Regions from separate parts of the Lysinibacillus sp. FSL W8-0992 genome, predicted to be linked through region 4. Evidence: riboswitches for the same ligand, from Rfam matches in the RefSeq annotation. Region 4 holds a riboswitch; each other region holds the start of a gene.
The links. A riboswitch is a leader RNA that binds a small molecule or an ion and turns the genes downstream of it on or off. The one in region 4 is predicted to bind S-adenosylmethionine.

Region 1 (5,392 bases), 870 kb from region 4:
TTGTTTGACCGTATCAGCTTCACCAAGTGTATAGTCAGCCTTTAATTTCGTTACGGCTGAAGCAAAATACATGATAGGGAAGGCTGGTAAGTGGAAGATCGCTTTTAGCTGATAAGAAAATTCGCCCCAAACAGAAGAATAGCCACAATCCTCGATGATTGCCTTAACGTTTGTAGGTAATTCTTCACCAGATGCCATCATTACTGTGGCGCCTCCCATCGAAACACCAAAAAGGACAATTTCTGCATCGTTATTTAATTGAACCGTATTGTCAATCCATGACACGACATCTAAGCGATCATGCCAGCCCATTCCGATATAGTCTCCTTCACTTTTACCATGACCTCTCGCATCAGGAATAAGTACATTATAGCCCATATCATAGAAGTGTTTTGCATACTTGGTCATCTGTAATCCATCACTTGAATATCCATGAAAAATAATTGCCCATTTGTTTGAATCATTTTGATTTTTAATGGAATAGGCATGTAGTTTTAGTTGATCTACGGATTGAATCGTTGTTTCTTCGTAATGGCTGTTAAACCATGTTTCACGAGCCTCTTTCTCTTTCACTTCATTCGGATTTGAATCAATTAAATTATGTGGTGCATCAAGAACGGCTGATTTATCAGATTGTGGATTTAACGCCAAGTTGTAAAAGTAATTGCCTGCAATAAATCCAGCTCCGATAAACAATACAAATAATGAAACGATGATGCCAACTAGTATTTTGTATTTTTTTTTCATATGTATCCTCCAATACTATCCAAAACATAAAAATTTGAAGAGTATTTTTTATAAAAACGGGTAAAAAAAAGGGAACGAATAAATCGTTCCCTTAGCCGCATTATTATTTTAATGGACCACCAAGTTTAGTGATTGCTTCAGAAACATTTGAGAATTTCTTGAAGTTGCCATTGAATAGACCAGCAAGTTCAGCAGCTTTTACATCATAAGCAGCTTTGTCTGCCCATGCATCGCGTGGGTTAAGCACTTCTGAAGGTACGCCTTCAACTGATGTAGGAATGTGTAAGCCAAATACAGCATCTTGAGTCGTTTCAACGTTGTTTAGTTTACCATCGATTGCAGCACGTACCATTGTACGAGTGTAAGAAAGCTTCATACGGCTACCTGTACCGTATTCGCCACCAGTCCAGCCAGTGTTTACTAAGAATACTTGTGCGCCATGCTCATCGATTTTTTGACCTAACATTTCAGCATAAACAGTTGCTGGAAGTGGAAGGAAAGGAGAACCGAAGCATGTAGAGAATACTGGTTCTGGCTCTGTTACACCACGTTCAGTACCTGCAAGTTTAGATGTGAAACCACTTAGGAAGTGATACATTGCTTGTTCTTTTGTTAATTTACTGATTGGAGGTAATACACCAAATGCATCAGCAGTTAAGAAAACGATTGTTTTTGGATGACCTGCAACAGATGGATCAACAATATTTTCAATATATTGGATAGGGTAAGCAACACGTGTATTTTCTGTTAATGAAACATCATCGTAATCACAAACACGAGTTTCAGGATCTACAGCTACGTTTTCTAGTACAGAACCGAAGCGGATTGCGTTATAGATTTCAGGTTCTTTTTCAGCAGAAAGGTTAATTGTTTTTGCATAGCAACCACCTTCAATGTTGAATACGCCGTTGTCAGACCAGCCGTGCTCATCGTCACCGATTAATTTGCGGTCAGGGTCAGCTGATAAAGTTGTTTTACCAGTACCAGATAAACCGAAGAATAATGCCACATCGCCAGCTTCACCTACGTTTGCTGAACAGTGCATTGATAGGATGCCTTGTTGTGGTAATAGGTAGTTCATAATACCGAAAATAGATTTTTTCATTTCACCAGCATATTCAGTACCACCGATTAGGATGATTTTCTTTTCAAGTGATACAATAATGAATGTTTCAGAAGATGTACCATCGATAGCTGGATCTGCTTTAAAGTTAGGAGCTGAGATAACTGTGAAGTCAGCAACATGAGAAGCTAATTCTTCTTGTGTTGGACGGATAAATAATTGATGGGCGAAAAGATTATGCCAAGCATATTCATTGATTACTTGGATGCTTAATTGTGAATCTTTGTCAGCACCAGCAAAACCGTTGAATACGAATAATTCGTCACGTTCTTTTAAGTATTTAACTACTTTTACATATAAGTTATCGAACACTTCCGAAGAAATTGGTTGGTTTACTTTACCCCAGTCAATTTTATCTTTTGTGCTTTCTTCTTCTACCGTATATTTATCTTTAGGTGAACGACCAGTGTATTTGCCAGTTTCTGCACGAACTGCGCCATCTACTGTTAACATAGCCTCACCACGAGATGTAGCTTTTTCCGCTAATTGTGGTACTGAAAGTTGAACGTTAATGTTCCCGCCGTTTAATAATTCCTTCAGTTCGTTTGCAATTTCTACTGAATTCATCGATTAAATACCATCCTTTTTTATAGTATTCCCTTGAGTTTGAGGGAGTTTTTCTTAATTTCAAAAATAGTATAACACAATTGCTTTAATAATCTATACTAATTCAAAAATTATTTTCGTGTTTTAAATAACTTTCAACAAAAAGTCATAAAATAATTGACAACGTTCGACCTTTTACGTAAGATGAGGAATTGAACGGATACTCTTATCCCGAGCTGGTGGAGGGTCAGGCCCTGTGAAACCCGGCAACCTGCATGAACTATTTCACGACATGCGCTGGTGCCAACCTGATGCAAGGGGAAAACCCTTGAACGATAAGAGTGAAAGGTTACGAAGTCATTATTCCTTTCCTCATGTAAAGTACGTGAGAAAAGGATTTTTTTTATTTTCATAATGAATGTAAAGGTAAGTATATACAATTCTTTCCTTATTATAATGACGGATCTTTCGAAATCCTCATGTTAAAAGCAACAACGGCTTGAAAGTTCTATCCTTCAGGAGCGAACTTGACATGGGTAATGAGTACCGTATTAATTTCGCAAATGCTATTTGTAAGAGTAATAGGAGGAAAATCAAATGACAAACCGTCGATTGTTTACATCAGAGAGTGTAACAGAAGGACATCCCGACAAAATTTGTGACCAAATTTCGGATGCCATTTTAGATGCCATTTTAAAAGAAGATCCAAATGCACGTGTAGCGTGTGAAACAACTGTAACAACAGGATTAGTATTAGTAGCAGGGGAAATCACTACTTCTACTTATGTAGATATTAAAGGTATCGTGCGTGATACAGTAGCAGAAATCGGCTATACACGCGGTAAATATGGCTTTGATGCTGAAAACTTAGCAGTACTAGTTGCAATTGGTGAACAATCACCAGATATTGCCCAAGGTGTAGACCAAGCATTAGAAGCGCGCGAAGGTTCTATGACTGATGCAGATATTGAAGCTATTGGCGCAGGTGACCAAGGCTTAATGTTCGGTTACGCTTGTAACGAAACACCTGAGTTAATGCCATTACCTATTAGTTTAGCGCATAAATTAGCTCGTCGTTTAACAGAAGTACGTAAATCAGGTGAACTAGCATATTTACGTCCAGACGGTAAAACACAGGTGACAATTGAGTATGATGAACACAACATCCCAGTTCGTGTCGATACTATTGTTATTTCAACACAGCATGATGAAGAAGCATCACTTGAACAAATTCAATCAGACTTAAAAGAGTTAGTAATAGCACCAGTAGTACCTAGTGAGTTATTAGATGCTCAAACGAAATATTTCATCAACCCAACAGGTCGTTTTGTTATTGGTGGACCTAAAGGAGATGCTGGACTTACTGGGCGTAAAATCATCGTTGATACATACGGTGGCTATGCACGTCATGGTGGTGGTGCATTCTCTGGTAAGGACGCTACAAAAGTAGACCGTTCAGCTGCATATGCTGCTCGTTATGTGGCAAAAAATATTGTTGCTGCAGGTTTAGCAGAACGTGCTGAAGTCCAACTTGCTTATGCCATTGGTGTAGCACAACCAGTATCAATCGCAGTAGATACATTTGGTACAGGAAAAGTAAGCGAAAGCGAAATCGTACAATGGGTTCGCGAACTATTTGATTTACGTCCAGCAGGCATCATTAAAATGCTAGATCTACGTCGCCCAATTTACAAACAAACGGCTGCTTATGGTCACTTTGGTCGTACAGATTTAAATGTGCCTTGGGAAAATACGGACAAGGCTGATGCATTAAGAGAAAAAGCAAGTCTATAAGCTATTTTGTAAAGAGCATTCGAATATGTGGTAAACATAAGCAAATGTTTTAGTGAAGGGGCTACGTAATGGCCCCTTTCTAACTTGCTTCAGCATTCACACCCCACTTCTAAAGGTTGGATTTGAATGCTGAAGCAAGTTAAAGGCCTAGGCGGATGTCATAGATTTTCTAAGGCGCTTTTCGAGCATACTGTAAAAATTTGGATGAAATGATGCCTAGGCGTAATTGATTGCAAAAAAATTCGCGTCTTTCCGTTTACCTTGGAAGGAAATCGCGAATTTATTTTTTATCCTATATAACTTTGTTTATTACTAGAGCACTTACACCTATATCGCAGCCCGCGTATTTTTAGGGCATCCATTATTTTTGAAGAGATTTGTAATATTGACCTTTTTCGGCGTATTCTCTAACGATACGTTCCATGTCTTCTTTATCTTCAGCATTTAATTCACGTACAACTTTTGCTGGACGACCTAATGCTAAGCAATTAGGAGGAATGACTTTACCTGGAGGTACAAGACTACCCGCACCAATAAATGCACCTTCTCCTATCTCTGCCCCATCCAACACGATTGATCCCATACCTATTAATGCATTTTTTCGAATTGTACAGCTATGTAAAGTTACTTGGTGTCCAACTGTTACTTCATCTTCGATTATTAATGGATATTTTGGACTTTGATGTAGACAGCAAAGATCTTGGATACTTACTCGTTTACCAATTATTGTTGGTGATACATCACCTCGAATAACTGTATTAAACCATATAGTTGTCTCGGCACCAATCGTTACGTCACCAGTAACGGTTGCATAGTCAGCTATAAAAACTGATGGATCGATATTAGGTGTTTTGTCTTTAAACGGATAAATCATGCTAAACGCCTCTTTTCTTTCTTTGATGTAGTATTATCGTATCAAATGCGCAATTTTATGCAAATATAATTTTATAAAGACGAGAATATTTCGTTATAATCATTGTGTAACTATTTATTTAGGAGGACTATGTGAATGTGGAAATGGGAAGCTGATGGACAAGCGAAGGCTGTGATTGCTATTGTTCACGGTGCTTATGAAAATCACCGTTGGTACGCATGGCTTATTGAAAAACTCAGAATGGAAGGCTTCCACGTAGTCATGGGGGATTTACCGAATCATGGGGCAAATGCGAAACTCTCACGTGT
Region 2 (5,392 bases), 250 kb from region 4:
CTACAACATCAATCAAAAAATATGAGTAACATTATTCAATCAGTAGATGATATTACAGACAATATTAAGCAATTGACAGAAATGTCTAAGGAAATGGAAGCGATTATGAATGTTGTGACGAACATTGCAAATCAAACAAATTTATTAGCTTTAAATGCAGCTATTGAAGCAGCTCGTGCTGGAGAAGCGGGGAAAGGCTTTAGTGTAGTAGCCGATGAAGTTCGTAAATTATCTAGTCAAACAAAGGAATCTGTCACATCCGTAGCTAAATTATTAGAAAAGACGACGGAGCGAACGGATAAGCTTGCTCACACACTTAGCCATATTCAGGAAGAAGTTGCGTCAGGTGAGGAAAACATGACTCAAACTGAGGGGCAATTTAACAAAATTTTAGATGCTATGACACAAGCTAAGTGTCAAAATGATCGCATGGAAAAAGAAGTGCTCGCTGTGGCTGAGATTCTTAATGAGCTTGGACTTGCATTTAATGAAGTTACAAATTCAGCAGATAAATTAGCGAATGTTGCCCAAAACTTAAACTAATTTAATGATTTCATAAAATGGGGCTTAAATGTCCTCTAAATAAAAAATTAATTTACAATCCGCTTTGCTTTCCGCAGGTAGGATAGGAGCTTTATCGTCTTTGTGCTCTTGCCCTCCTATAAGGAAAACGAAGTGGATTTTTATTAAGGGTGCCAGGCACTCAAACAATTTACCCGTAGCGCAATCAACGGCTATTTATTTTTTGATTGCTTCATTTTTGCTAAATTTGTAATGGGTTGAACGTAAATGTTTGCAAAAACAGTTTATACTAATAGGAGATAAATAAAGAAATTAGGGGCGATCTTCATGGAAACAATAGTTGTATTGGGTGGCGGGATTACAGGTTTATGTACGATGCATTATCTACAACGTCAAGTATTGGAGAAAAAAATAGATGTAAACCTAGTACTTGTTGAAAAAAATGCATACTTAGGTGGAAAGCTATACTCCGCATATGACCATGGTTTTATAATGGAAACGGGCGCTGATTCAATTGTAGCTCGTCATAAAGGTGTTATGGAGCTAGTACAGGAGCTTAACTTTGAACAGGAGCTAGTGTACAACGAAACAGGAGTATCTTATATCTATACAAACGACGAATTACATGCAATACCAGCTGATTCAACATTCGGTATTCCTATGAGTTTAGCATCTCTGGAAGCAAGTACGCTTGTATCAGAAGCTGGTAAGCAAATCGCATTACAGGACTTAACGATGCCGAATAAAGGTTTTACGAAAGAAAGCTCAATAGGCGAGTTTTTAACGTATTACTTAGGTGAAGAGCTTGTGCAAAATCAAATAGCGCCAGTATTAGCAGGAGTATATTCTGGTGACCTACATCAACTTTCGATTGCTTCTACATTGCCGTACTTAATCGATTATAAAAATGAATACGGTAGCATCATCAAGGGGTTTGATGCAAATCGCGAACAATTTATGAAAGCTTCCAATAAAAAGTTTATTTCGTTTAAAAAAGGCTTATCATCTCTAATTGACCGTCTTGAAGAAACGTTAACAGAAGTAGAAATTATTAAAGGTGTAGCAACAACAAGTGTAAAGAAACATGAAGGGCAATATACAATTACATTAGCAAATAGTAGAAAGCTTGAGGCTAATCACGTTGTTCTAGCGTTGCCCAATGAAGCGGTGCAAAGCTTATTACAGGACCCATCGTTAGATCATTATTTTAAGGAATTTACTACAGCTTCTGCAATAACAATTTACTTAGGTTTTGATGTACCGGATGCAGTGCTACCAGCAGATGGAACGGGTTTTATTGTGTCACATAATTCAAATGTCCAATGCAATGCAGCAACTTGGACAAGTCGAAAATGGAAGCATACATCTGCTAATAGTAAATTGCTTGTACGACTCTTTTATAAGAGCATCAATCCTGCGTATGAAAAATTACGTAAGATGACAGATGAAGAACTAGCTGCTGTCGCATTAGACGATGTAAAGAAAAGTTTAGGGATTGATGAAAAGCCAACTGTAGTTAATGTTGCGAAATGGATTAATCAAATGCCAAAATACGATTTAGCACATCATGAGGCATTGAAGGGCTTAATAGCTGAGCTTGCAGAAAGGTATCCAAATTTATCGATTGCAGGCTGTTCTTATTTCGGAGTAGGCATTGGTGCTTGTATTCAAAATGGTAAAAAAATAGGCGAAGAGCTTGGAGAAAAACTAGTATAACGGTAAAACAAATGCGGAAATTTGATATTTTTCTGGAGAAATCTCCTTTGTTAAGTGAAATAGTCTTGACTCTATCGCCTGTAAACGATATGATTCTTTTAATTATTTGAAAAATTCATACTACATTCTTATCGAGAGAAGCCGAGGGACTGGCCCTATGAAGCTTCAGCAACCAACTAATGTCAGGTGCTAAATCCAGAAGACCTTTTTGGTCGAAGATGAGAAGGAAAAACAATTACGATTCGTTAAAGCCTTCTTTTTTTAAAAGAAGGCTTTTTATATTTTTGGATACAAGGAAAGTGAGGGTTACGTTTTATGGGATTGCTAGAAAAGTTAAAATCACATGTGTTAACTGCAGATGGTGCCATTGGTACTGTATTATATGGCTACGGCTTGGAGTACTGCCATGAAGAAATGAATGTACAGAGACCGAAGTTAATTGAAAAAATCCATAAAGAATATATTGCTGCTGGTGCAGATGTGATTCAGACAAATACTTACGGTGCTAATGCGATTAAATTAGCACGCTACGGTTTAGAATCGCGAGTTCAGCAGTTTAATGAAGCTGCAATCACGATTGCGAAACGTGCTGCAGCAGATGGCGGACAATTTGTGTTAGGCACAATTGGAGGCATCCGTGGTATTCGTAAAAGTGATGCAACGTTAGAGGAAATTTTATCGACAGTTGAAGAGCAAGCAAATGTGTTACTTGCAGGCAATCCAGATGGCCTTTTACTTGAAACGTATTATGATTTCGAAGAGTTAAGCGCAACGTTGAAAATGTTACGTGCCAAAACAAAGCTACCAATTATTGCGCAGGTGTCGATGCATGAACCAGGCGTGTTACAAAATGGAATGGCATTAAATCAAGCATTGCACGAGTTAGAGGCTCTTGGTGCAGATGTAGTAGGCGTAAATTGTCGTTTAGGACCGCATCATACAATTCAAGCATTTGAAGGAGTTGAGCTTCCTGAAAAAGCATTTATGTCTGCATATCCAAATGCATCCTTGCTAGATTTAGAGGATGGGCGTGTCGTATATGAGTCAGAAGCTGATTATTTTGGTCGTGCCGCAGTTGCACTGGTTGACCAAGGTGTTCGTTTAATCGGTGGGTGCTGTGGTACAACACCAAAGCACATAGCAGCAGCGAAAAAATATTTAGAAGAGTTAACACCTATTGAAGAAAAGTTAGCAAAGCCTGAAAAAGTACAGGTTGTACGTGAAGCAGAGCCTGCGACGTATGAGCCATTGCACGCGAAGGTAAAGCGCGAGCGTTCGGTTATCGTGGAGTTAGACACACCAAGGCATTTAGAAATTGACGGCTTTATTCAAGGTGCGAAAAAATTATATGAAGCAGGCGCTGATGTAGTGATGATGGCAGATAATTCACTTGCATCGCCCCGCATTAGTAATGTGGCAATGGGTGCGTTATTGAAGGAAACGCACGGTGTCCGACCGTTAACGCATATAACGTGCCGTGATCGTAATTTAATTGGATTACAGTCACATTTAATGGGCTTAAATGCACTTGGCATTCATGATATTTTAGCGGTTACTGGAGATCCGACTAAGGTAGGTGATTTCCCAGGAGCCACAAGCGTTTATGATGTATCTTCTATGGAGCTAATCCAGCTGATTAAACAGTTAAATGACGGTATTTCATTTTCCGGAAAGCCACTTCGTAAAAAGGCAAACTTCTCTGTAGCGGCAGCATTTAACCCAAATGTACGTGTACTAGACCGAGCAGTAGCTCGACTAGAGAAAAAAATAGAGCATGGTGCGGATTACTTTATTTCTCAACCAGTTTATACGAAAGAAAAAATCATTGAAATTTATGAGGCAACAAAGCATTTAGATGCACCAATTTATATTGGTATTATGCCAGTAACGAGCTATAAGAGCGCTGAGTTTTTACACCATGAAGTACCAGGTATCAAACTATCTGACGATGCACTGTCACGCATGAAGGCATGTGGTGAAGATAAGGAACGTTCAACATTAGAAGGGATTGCAATTGCTAAAGAGTTAGTAGAAGTAGCTGCAGAGTATTTCAATGGTATTTACTTAATTACACCGTTTTTACGCTATGATATGACGCTAGAGTTAATGAAATTTATTGAGCAATTGGATGAACAGAAAAAAGGGGTAAGTATAGATGGCTAAGCACTTGATTGAAGAGCAACTAGAGAAACGAATATTAATTCTGGATGGCGCAATGGGTACAATGCTTCAAAATGAAAACTTATCAGCAGAAGATTTTGGTGGCGAGGAGCTTGATGGTTGTAACGAGAATCTTGTATTAACTAGACCTGATGTGCTTGAAAAAGTTCACCGAAAATATTTAGAGGCTGGTGCGGATATTATTTGTACAAATACGTTTGGAGGTACGCCTCTCGTATTAAATGAATATAGCCTTGGGTCTAAGGCAGAAGAAATTAATAAACGTGCGGTAGAAATTGCGCGCAAAGTAGTGGATGAGTTTTCTACTCCAGAGTGGCCCCGTTTTGTTGCGGGAGCAATGGGGCCAACGACAAAAACATTATCAGTAACTGGCGGTATTACCTTTGATGAACTTGAAGAAAACTTTTATGTACAGGCAAAGGCACTAATCGAAGCGGGCTCAGACGTACTGCTTCTTGAAACAAGTCAGGATATGCTAAATGTAAAAGCGGGGACACTGGGGGTATCACGTGCGTTTGAGGAAACTGGAAAAGAACTACCTGTTATGATTTCAGGCACGATTGAGCCAATGGGCACAACGCTAGCAGGGCAAACGATTGAAGCCTTTTACATATCAATTGAGCATATTAAGCCGTTATCTGTCGGCTTAAACTGTGCGACAGGTCCAGAGTTTATGACAGATCATATTCGTTCGTTAGCGGAGCTTTCTACCGGCTATATTAGCTGTTATCCAAATGCTGGTTTGCCAGATGAGGAAGGTTGTTATCATGAATCTCCAGAAACTTTATCTCAAAAATTAAAAGGTTTTGCTGAAAAAGGCTGGCTTAATATTGTTGGCGGCTGTTGTGGAACAACACCAGCACATATTGCGGCAATCCGAGAGGTGCTGAAGGATGAAAAGCCGCGTCAATTACCGGAAAGTACACATGGTCATGTTGTATCTGGTATTGAACCTTTAGTATACGATGATTCG
Region 3 (5,392 bases), 2.4 Mb from region 4:
GGCATAAGTAATTTGAAAATACTTAACTCATTCAATAGGCAAAGTATCAATAAATCAAGCTATTTTTATTAAAGTAAAAATAGTTCCGTTATGCAGAATATTAACGATAAAAATTTTTGCTTAGATTTTACCATACAATTTTTTCTCTATCAATTTTAAATAAATTTTAACGTTAAAGTCATTCCCCTCTTAAAAACTAGATATTTTAACTAAATAATCTATCCCTTTAATATCTCCATCCGGCTCTATAACTGCTACTGACACTAATGACTAAAGATACAATATAAAGTAGAAGTCTGGATATCCAAGTAATAATCAGCATTAAAAAGCATTAAAAAAATCCTTTCAATTGATGATTTTTTTAAAATAATCGTTATTAATCAGCTTTACAGTTGCTGGATTATTTTGTAGGCTATCCATAATAGCACCAGAAAAAATGCTACAAGAACAAACAACCCGTATTCTCCATAAAATAATAAGAGGTGATTGTATGACGGACAAAGTAACTGCTTTTAAACAGGCTTTAGGTAATTATCCAACAGGTGTCACAGTTGTCACAGCTTACAGCGATGTTAATGAACCGATTGGCTTAACGGTCAATTCCTTTGCATCTGTTTCCATAGATCCGCTCCTTATCCTATGGTCATTGGACAAAAAATCGCAGCTGCATCCACTTTTTAGTAATACGGACAAATTTGCGGTAAATATTTTAGCGAACGATCAAACACAATTATGTACAGTATTTTCAAGCAAAATCCCTGACCGATTTGCGCAAGTCAAATGGTCTAATTCTTTACATGGTTTGCCAATATTACATGATACTTTAGCTACGCTGCAATGCGAAACGTATAAAAAAATCGATGCAGGGGACCATACGATTTTCATTGGTCATATTTTAGAAATTGATAATGCGCAGAAGGAGCCATTGCTTTATCATCGTAGGCATATTGGTCAAATCCCAACGAGTTTTTACGAATAATAAAAAAGTAGGTATTTCAAATTTTATTTTGAGATGCCTACTTTTTTTGTTTGTACGTTAATAATATTTTTTCATTACGAACAATCTGCACATGCGTACAATATTGGAACATGAATCAAGTACATGAATGTTGCATATTAACTCAGGACACTATGTGGCGACAATAAGCTTAAAATTTGGTCCCGAGTTAATTTCTATGCTTCTTTTAAAGCTTTACTTTTTTTGAGGAAATCTTTGTTTTTCCAGTCGATTAATTTGGACAATAACTCCATCTTGAATTGTAATTTGCACTTCACCAAATTCTAAATTTTGAATAGCCTTCGCAATAACTTCTAATTTCTTATCATCAATCTTAGACAGTTGAGACATACGATACACCCCTTCTTTTTTTCATACTTTTGTGTATAAAAGAGATCCACGCATCAAGACGATTTGATGCCTCCCCTTATCTCTCAGATAACTTTGCTGGAGTTGGCACCGATTAACTCAGTTGCCGAGACTTCATTATGCCTCATTCCTCCAGACCTCTCGCGATAAGAGTTTACGTTTCTTGGAAATAATTCTATAATTCAGAAAACCTATTGTCAATATAAATATTATAAAACCTAGCTGAATACTATGCAATAGAGAAAAAAGTACATTTTTATTGCTCTAAATTTTCTTAAAATCCAATCTTAAGATCTTGAAAGCATTAGTATGAATGTTCAAAACATAAAAAAGCTGTGCAGAATTATATATTCTACACAGCTGCTCTTTATTCGTTTTGTAAGAATTCCATTAACACTTTTGCCGTTTCTTGTTTACCAATGACTTTGATAGGTTGTCCTTGTGCAGGTACAATCCAATGTGGCTCTTGTCCGCCATATAAAGATTGTGAACTATTGGCAACCATCAACTGTGCATTGGCTGTTTCCATACGAAGACGTGCACGGGACAGTAAAAACTCCTCATCGTCCGTTGCCTCTAGCTTAAATCCTACTAAAGTGACATTTGGCTGCCAACCCTTTATTTGCCCTAACACTTTTGGTGCTTTTTTAAAGTGAATAACTGGGGGCTCGTCAGACGGCATCTTCCCTGCACCTTCCATTAAATTCCCCGATTGATCGTATACTTTATCAATGACCCAATCAGAGCCTGCAGCTGCCATAATAACGATGTCTACTTGTTCATTTTGTACAGCATGACGAACCTTGTCACTTAAATCTTCAATACCTTCAAAGCGTACTGTACGCATTTTATCTTGATTAATCGGTAATTGTGCAAAATAGCCATGCATATAGATGACGTCTGCACCTGCGGCTAGAGCTGCTTCAGCCAAATAACAGCCCATTGACCCCTTCGATAAATTCGTATGCCCTCGCACACGATCCCATTTTTCAAGTGTTCCCCCACTTGTAATGAGTACGGTTTTTCCTTGTAATGTCCCCACTCACACTCACCTTTTCTTTTCAAACTATCATTTTTGAAAAATAACAAATTAATAAGCAATCTACATGTTCTATTTTAACGTAAAAAGCTTAAATAACCTATTTCTTATTTTGTTCTTTTAGCCACACACTTAAAATTTCCGCAAACTTTTTCGTTACTGGTGAGGCTTGATGTTTCATGGCTAGCCCTATCGTACGATAACCACCTTGCTTTAGTGGGATAGCCCTTAATGAGGACGGTAATCGGTTAATCACTAATCGAGGTAAAATTGTAATGCCTAAATGGTGTGAAATCATCGAAATAATCCCAACCTCCTCCGATAGCTCAAATCGAATATTCGGTTTAACATGGTACTGCTCTAAAATTACTTTTACATCATTAGTTCCTCGATACGATGTCATTATAAAAGGCATGTCTTCTAGTTCAGTAATATCAATTTCTGAACGATTATAAAGAGAGCTTTGATCAGAAACTATACATAAAAGGGGGTCTTGGACCAATTCGATAAATTGAAATTGCTCCGATTTTTGACCATTAAGAAAACCAGCATCAACTTCACCACTTTGTAGCCACTGTTCAATTTCATAATAGTCCCCTTCACGTAACTCTACTTGTATACCTGGAAACTGATTGTCCATAATACGGATAATTTCTGGCATCCAGTTGGAAGAAATACTAGAAATAACACCTATTCGCAATTTCCCTCTGGTTACACCAAGAATATGGGCCGCTTCTTGTTGTAATAATTCGTCCGCATCAAGAACATTTCGCATAGCCCGAAGCATTGTTTGTCCCTCGCTCGTTAATGTCACACCTGTTCGACTTCGATGAATAAGGGCAAATCCACATTCTTTCTCTAAGCTGGAAACAGCATGACTAACTGCCGATTGGGTTAATCCAAGAGCGTCAGCCGCTTTCGTAAAGCTTGAAACTTCTGCAACTTTATTTAAAATCTCATATTTGACTAAACTCATTCACATTCCCTCATATATACATGAATTTTTTTAATACTAATCATTATAAACATTCGTTTTACTAATCACAATACAAGATATATAGTAAATTTTAGTATGAAACTGTTTTAGTACACAGAGATAGAAGGTGCATAATGAGTAATCAAGGGAAAGCAAATTTATTAATGGTCATAGTTACAATGTTTTGGGGATTGTCTTATACGTTTATGGTAATGGGACTTGAAACATTAGCTGTATTTAATGTGGTAGCGTTACGCTGTATCATCGCATTTTTGGCAGCAGGCATTATTTTTTATAAACGTATGATAAAGGTCAATTTCAAAACATTGAAATACGCAGCTATTCAAGGTTTTCTGTTATTCATTGTCTTTGCACTTAGCTTATTTGGATTAGAGACAACTTCTGTTTCAAATGCAGGATTTATTTTAAGCCTTACAGTAGTCTTAGTGCCCATTTTCAGTAGCTTTATCGAGAAAAAGTTGCCATCAAAAGCAGTAAGTTTTGCAATTATTTGCACGATGATTGGTATTACAGTATTAACTATTCAACATTCTTTTACATTTCAAATGGGCGATATATTAGTTGCAATCGCGGCATTATGTTATTCGATTTATTTACTGTTAAACGGTCATTTTACACGTAGCGTAGAATCGATTTCTTATGGTATTTACCAGCTCGGTTTTGCTGGAATTTATGCGCTTGTTTTAACACTACTTTTTGAAGCACCAACACTTCCGAATTCAACTACTTCATGGATTGCGATTTTAGGGCTTGGTATTATCTGTAGTGCATTTTGCTTCGTTGGCCAAACTGTTGCACAACAGTACACTTCTGCTACACATACAGGACTAATTTTCTCATTAGAACCTATTTTCGCAGCGATGTTTGCGATGATGTTCATCGGCGAAGGGCTAACGGCTAAACTACTTATCGGCGGAAGCTTTATTTTAATTGGTAATCTTGTCGCTCAGTTTGAACAACTTCACATCCTACGATTTATGAGAAAACATGAACAAGAAAAAGTTATGCATTAAAAATACTAAGGCTCTGAAAATTGATAAGATTTTCAGGGTCTTTTCTTTTTTGTTAATAGAAAAACAGCAAAAAGTGAAATGGAGTGCATACCATTTCACTTTTTGCTTCTTTGAAGCTAGTTAAATTCTAGCCTCTTTACCTCTATAAATATCTTCTCATTTGTTCAGCTTCATTCATTTGCTCTTCAGCTTTTAGTCGCTCTTCGCGTTGTGCTGGTGTCTCATCAACGATAGATTGAGGTGGCGTTACATGTGTATCGAATGGGTCAAGTTGAGCGCGTTTTGAATCTGCAATCAGTGTAGATGTTGAAGGATTTACATTATCATGCTCCGCATATAATACGATGGCTCCTTCTTCAACAAGCTGAGCGTAATAAGCTGTTTGCCCCTCTGTCAGATCAAATCGTTTTAAACCTTCCGTAACAGCTGTTTCACCTGTAAACCATGATTTAATTTGGTCAAACCAGTTACCTGCCTCATGTGTTTTCACATCAACATTTGATTTTACATCATCAATTTCGTGTGCTTCTCTAGAAATAATATGAATTTCATCTGTGTTATAACCTTCCATGCGCATACATTTTAAAATATGAAACATCTCTTCTCTCGTATGTGCAACTTCAATTTTTGGGTTTTGTTCATTCATCATGTTCAATTCCTCCTAATTTTGTAAGGCTTACTATGTATGTACCCTGCTCCTTTCACAAAAAACCCTTTTTATGCATCCTTTATATAACTGTAATATTTGTCATATCATATTGTTTTCTGTTGCGTTTTTGTCTTATTTTATTAATCGGTATAAAAAAGCACTTGGAGCGATTAACTTTACTCCAAGTGCCAATATTCATTATGCATATTTTTTATCAAGAAAGGCTTTCAACATCCAAGTATGTTTTTCAAGGGATAAATACATACCATTTAATAAATCTTCAGTACGGTCATCCCCTTCCTCTGCTGCTAGCTGCATAGCATGATGA
Region 4 (5,392 bases):
GTGCGTTCGCGACAGATGTCCATGGGCTTATGTAGTTCTTTAATATACAATTCATCGATTAGTAGCAAGAACGGCCCATACGTTCTCGTCATAGATTTATGGTAAGCATATCCGCAATGCGGGCATACAGCAACTTCATAAAGTAATGGATTTAAGCCTTCATAAACGGGCATAAAATCCGTTTGTTCTTCGATTATTTTAAAACGATTTGGTCGTACTTTATATGTTGTATATTGTTTTTTGCAAAATTTACAATCCACATTACTTTCGTAGTAGTAAATATTAAAACCCATATGAACCAACTCCTCTGTGTCGAGTTTTTAACATTTCTTTAGTTCTATTTAAATAAGGGCGATACTCGTTCAATATATTTAATGGATTTTCTACTATTTTAGCAATTCTATGTTTTTTGGTATACTCCTTCAGTATGATTAAAGTAGTACCCAAAAAACATTAATTTTTTATATGTAAAGGGAATGCATGGTTTAAATATACTGGCAATAGTATTTATCGGTGGTGCATAGGGAAAAGTTAAATGTTTTAGTCTACTTTATTAAATTAAATCTGACATACTTAGAATGCTCTTTTTTATAAAAAATTGTCGTAGTTTTATTATAATACATATAGGATAAATTTACTATTCAATAATATGCATATTGATAAGGGATTTAAGCTGGTAGAAAGCTATTTTTTTTTATTTTCAAAGTACGATAATCACTATATTTTTCTATTTAATTTAAAAGGGGATAGATTGAATTGGACTGTAAAATTATTTTCTTTGATGTGGATGGTACGCTCATCAACTATGACGATGGTTGTATTGAAAGTAGTACGAAGAACGCGCTACAACTATTAAGAAACAAAGGAATTCGATTAGTAGCTGCAACAGGAAGACCATTATCTATGTGTCATGATTTGCAAGAACTAGGTATTGATACATTTATTACTGCTAATGGTGCTTATACTCGGCATGGTGATCAAATAATCCATACCATTCCTATCGCACAAGAAATCGTAGAAAACGTAAAAGCTTTTGCTGATGACAATAACAATAGTCTATCATTTTTCACTGATCAACTATTCATGAATAATGTTCGCCATCCTGCAACACTAAAAGCAATGAAGGAGACATTATCTTTAGATGAGTATCCTCCTACTAATAATAATATTTTAAACGAGGAAGTTTACTTAATGTGTTTATATGCCAACGTAAAAGAAGAGAAAAAGTACATAACACAGTTTCCGAATTTGAAGTTTGAGAGATGGCATCCGACGATTATAAATGTGCTACAAGATGATGTATCAAAATCCATTGCAGTTGAAGCAGTGCTAAAATATTTCAACCTAGTTCCGAAAGAGGCAATTGCTTTTGGAGATGGAGATAATGATATTGATATGTTAAAGCAAGTTGGATATGGTATTGCGATGGGAAATGGCAGTGTTGCATTAAAAAATATCGCTGATTATATCACGATGAAATCAGATGAAGGTGGCATAGATTATGCATTGCGCAAGCTACAGCTTATCTAAGGTAACAAATATAATAAAGAATGAAATAATATTGCAATCGCATCTATAGGGGAATGTTCTCAGATTGTATGAATAAATTATAAATAATGATTGTAGTAGCTATTCTAGTTGCCATTGTCGTATGTATTTGTTTTTTAGTCAGCGCATCAGTCACGACGAAATAAGTCGTACATGATGTGAGTCTACAGTAAGGAATATGGTGTCATCATCAATAGAAATTAGCGCTGAAGGAGATACGAAGATACGGTAAAGCGGGTTTTTGTTGAAAACTGAATTTAACAAAAATAAAGTTCTGTTGATTGTACAATATTGATATACATGTAATAATGATTAAACCTATGCAAAAGTGATTGTTAGAAATAATTGACTTTAAGAGGCTTATGTTAAGCTAAGATAATGGGAAAATTAAGGCTTTAGGTGGGGTAAAAATGGTGCATCACGTGCAATCTCTTATTGAACATTACGGGTATTTTGGGATTATTCTTATACTAGTTGGAGGGATTGTCGGGCTGCCACTTCCTGACGAAATTTTTTTAACCTATGTAGGGTATAATGTTTATCGAGAAAATTTAGAGCATATTCCTGCATTAATAAGTGCTGCGGTGGGAGCTGCAGGAGGCATCACCCTCAGCTACTTTGTTGGTCGTCGATTCGGTTTGCCGTTATTACAAAAATATGGGCCAAAAATTTATATAACTGCACAAAAAATTGAGTTTACGAAAAAATTGTTTGAAAAGATAGGGCCTGTATTATTATTAATTGGATACTTTATACCTGGCGTTCGTCACCTTACAGCATATATTGCAGCCATTAATAATTATCCTTATAAAAAGTTTGCTGTTTATGCGTATGCAGGTGCAATAGTATGGACTTTCACATTTATTACTTTAGGGAAAGAGCTAGGAAATAAGTGGCGTTTTGTTGGTATGTATTTATCCCAATACAGCCTCTTTGCTATATTGCTGTTTATAGTAATAATGCTGATTGTGTACTATATTTTTAAAAAAAGAAATACGATTAAATGAATATCGCATGTTAAAAGAAGGTCTGCTGCAAATGTTATATGACATTTGAGGCAGACCATTTTTGTATTGAATTAAGGCAAAATAGCAAATGAACGTACAGGGAATCCAGATGCTTTTTCAGGCTTTGGCACAATATTGAAAATGACTGCTCCTTTTGCTGGTAGCTTATCTAAATTCGTCATCAGTTCAATTTGATATGTATCCTGATCTAGTACAAAGTATTCGCCATCAAGCGTTCCATTTTTACGGAAATCTGCCGCTGAATCTGTATCGAACGTTTCGTGACCTATTGCATTGATGTTCCGTTCTGTAAATAAAAACTGCAATGCTTCTAAACCCCAACCTGGAATATGGTTATGACCATCTTTATCTTTATTATTAAATAAATCCTTATCAGGCCAGCGTTTACTCCAATCAGTTCGCAGAGCAACAAATGTACCTGCTTCAATTTCTCCATATTCTGCTTCGAAATCTAAAATATCTTGTACACTTAACGTGAAGTCATTGTCCGATTTAGCTTCCTTGGACTTATCAATAACAATTAGCGGTAGGACAAGTTCTTTTAATTCTAATTCGTCTAAGTAGCGTGTATCTGAAACAAAGTGGATAGGTGGATCAATATGTGTTCCATATTGCCCGGGAAACGTAAATTGTTGTGCAAAGAAGCCGTCATTATGCGAAAAGAGCGTTTCAAATTTGGCATCTTCAAACATAAAAAAATGAGGCGAGTTAGGTCCGAATGTGTGTGTTAAGTCAACCCATTCCTTAGATTTTAATAACTGCAATGCTTGTAAAAGTTCATTTGTCATTTTTATTCCCTGCTTTCTTTATTATGAGTGGTGAATTAATTTCATCATTACATACGAACATTGAAGAGATAAAAATTACGCTTTAGGCAGACGCTTTCCACGTGCAAGCCCCTAGCCCCTTTTGCTCCATATGAAATTAACTCTTGTTTAAAATAAAATAAAAAAAGAGCCCTCCTTGAAAGAAGAGGACTCTCGTGTAACTGAAGTCAGTCTCCTCATCTTCTTGCGAATTTCGCAAATTGGAATTAGCACCATGCCTAAGACTGGTTGCTGAGACTTCATAGGGCCAATCCCTCCATCTCTCTTGATAAGAAAAATATATGAATTTTCAGAAATAGTAATACCAAATACTTTAGCATAATCATAAATAGTTTACAAGTTCTATCGGAGTGCATGGTTATAAAAAATAAGAAGCTTTTCCCTTACCAATATAAAATTACCGCTATACTACAGCACCCACCTTCTGATAATACAATTCGAATATTATCTGGCGTATATTTCGCTTCAAACTTCGCCGTAACGCCAGCTGAAGAAATGAGTTTTTGCACTTCATCTTGCTTGGAAAGCTGTGCGGCATTTTTAAGATCATGTGCAAATTGATCAGACCCTTCAATTTTCTCTGTCAGTAATTGGGCCTGCTGCATAATTGGCTGAATTTGTTTGGCAGATGTTTTCAACTTCAACGTATTAATAGGCGGGTACGGATTTGGGTTTGGGGATGTGGGCATCGCAAGCTGTCCCGGCAAATGATGCGGTAAAGGCGTATTAGAAGTGCCCCAATGTGGATATTGATAAACATAATACGGATAAGGATTGTAATACAGCAGAATTCCTCCAATCCATAGCTAATATCTTAGTGTATCTTATGTAGCGGCATTATGTTTTGTGTTGAAGAACATCTTTTATATGGAACGTGAGATAAAGGGAAATTAATTAAAAAAGTAGAATAAGTATTAGATACTGTAGAAAAGGGGCAGATGGGATGAATCGTTTAAACTTAATTACATTGGGTGTGAAAAATATGGTAGAATCGCTGGCATTTTATCGTGATGGGCTTGGGTTTGAAGTAGTCGTTTATGGGGATGAAACAAATCCAGATGTTATTTTTTTTAATAATGCAGGAACAAAAATATCTTTATTCCCAATTGAGCGCTTAGTAAAGGATATTGATGAAGCGAATCCACCTGCTGTAGGGAATGGCTTTAATGGCATTACACTTGCCTATAATGGAAAGTCTAAAGAAGAAGTCGATGAAGTATTTTTGTTAGCAAAAAAAGCTGGAGCGAATATTGTAAAAGAGCCTGAAACAGTGTTTTGGGGAGGCTATAGCGGCTATTTCCAAGACCCAAACGGCTTTTATTGGGAAGTTGCACACGGTGATATGTGGCAATTTGATGAAAATGACATGTTAATTATTACGCAATAGATTGTCAGTGTGCTTTGATGAAGTTTTGTCAAAGCACGTTTTTATAAACTAACCGATAGAGGAGATGGTATAGTGAAACCGTTTTGGGAGAAAGATTACTTAGCGGATACGCATTATGCTTTTGGTAACCCAAGTGATGAGGTGGTTGAATGGGCAAAAACATTACAAGCTGGGGCGCGTATTTTAGATATAGGGTGTGGTGATGGTCGGCACGCAGTCTATTTAGCACAGCTTGGGTTTGAGGTTGAAGCCATCGATATTTCGGAGGCAGGTATTGCTAAAATCAATAAATATAAAGCGTTGCACCAATTACATAACTTACAGGCTATTGTGCACGATGTTACTACTTATAAGTTTAAACATTCCTATGATTGTATTATTTCACATGGCTTGTTCCACTTTTTAGAGCGTGAAGCTTGGCATAGCATTATTCATTCAATGCAAATACATACGAAGACACAAGGCATCAATATTATTACCGTATTTACAGACGAAGTAGATATTCCAGACGATTTAGCACCATTTGTTAAAGGAATATGTAAAGAAGGCGAAATCAAAGATTTATATCATAGTTGGTCTATTCAATATTATCGTTCCTACCA

Region 1: linked by a shared signal. The riboswitch ahead of metK (methionine adenosyltransferase) and the one ahead of NSQ74_RS04970 (cyclase family protein) in region 4 are both predicted to bind S-adenosylmethionine.
Region 2: linked by a shared signal. The riboswitch ahead of NSQ74_RS06230 (bifunctional homocysteine S-methyltransferase/methylenetetrahydrofolate reductase) and the one ahead of NSQ74_RS04970 (cyclase family protein) in region 4 are both predicted to bind S-adenosylmethionine.
Region 3: linked by a shared signal. The riboswitch ahead of NSQ74_RS17120 (YezD family protein) and the one ahead of NSQ74_RS04970 (cyclase family protein) in region 4 are both predicted to bind S-adenosylmethionine.

The regions. Positions count from the first base shown of each region.
Region 1 covers NZ_JBBOZQ010000001.1:1,903,143-1,908,534, forward strand. Annotated here, with positions in the region: gene NSQ74_RS09515 (alpha/beta hydrolase) at 1-747, opposite strand, end outside; gene pckA (phosphoenolpyruvate carboxykinase (ATP)) at 851-2,437, opposite strand; SAM riboswitch class I at 2,640-2,758, shown strand; gene metK (methionine adenosyltransferase) at 3,014-4,210, shown strand; gene NSQ74_RS09530 (gamma carbonic anhydrase) at 4,572-5,084, opposite strand; gene NSQ74_RS09535 (alpha/beta hydrolase) at 5,220-5,392, shown strand, end outside.
Region 2 covers NZ_JBBOZQ010000001.1:1,282,182-1,287,573, forward strand. Annotated here, with positions in the region: gene NSQ74_RS06220 (globin-coupled sensor protein) at 1-543, shown strand, start outside; gene hemG (protoporphyrinogen oxidase) at 850-2,238, shown strand; SAM riboswitch class I at 2,364-2,463, shown strand; gene NSQ74_RS06230 (bifunctional homocysteine S-methyltransferase/methylenetetrahydrofolate reductase) at 2,554-4,401, shown strand; gene metH (methionine synthase) at 4,394-5,392, shown strand, end outside.
Region 3 covers NZ_JBBOZQ010000001.1:3,402,992-3,408,383, forward strand. Annotated here, with positions in the region: gene NSQ74_RS17115 (flavin reductase family protein) at 491-979, shown strand; gene NSQ74_RS17120 (YezD family protein) at 1,193-1,348, opposite strand; SAM riboswitch class I at 1,422-1,519, opposite strand; gene NSQ74_RS17125 (phosphopantothenoylcysteine decarboxylase domain-containing protein) at 1,734-2,408, opposite strand; gene NSQ74_RS17130 (LysR family transcriptional regulator) at 2,506-3,381, opposite strand; gene NSQ74_RS17135 (DMT family transporter) at 3,516-4,415, shown strand; gene NSQ74_RS17140 (general stress protein) at 4,558-5,064, opposite strand; gene NSQ74_RS17145 (Dps family protein) at 5,263-5,392, opposite strand, start outside.
Region 4 covers NZ_JBBOZQ010000001.1:1,033,849-1,039,240, forward strand. Annotated here, with positions in the region: gene NSQ74_RS04955 (DUF2225 domain-containing protein) at 1-293, opposite strand, end outside; gene NSQ74_RS04960 (Cof-type HAD-IIB family hydrolase) at 757-1,530, shown strand; gene NSQ74_RS04965 (DedA family protein) at 1,959-2,555, shown strand; gene NSQ74_RS04970 (cyclase family protein) at 2,627-3,364, opposite strand; SAM riboswitch class I at 3,577-3,678, opposite strand; gene NSQ74_RS04975 (hypothetical protein) at 3,787-4,092, opposite strand; gene NSQ74_RS04980 (VOC family protein) at 4,347-4,790, shown strand; gene NSQ74_RS04985 (methyltransferase domain-containing protein) at 4,863-5,392, shown strand, end outside.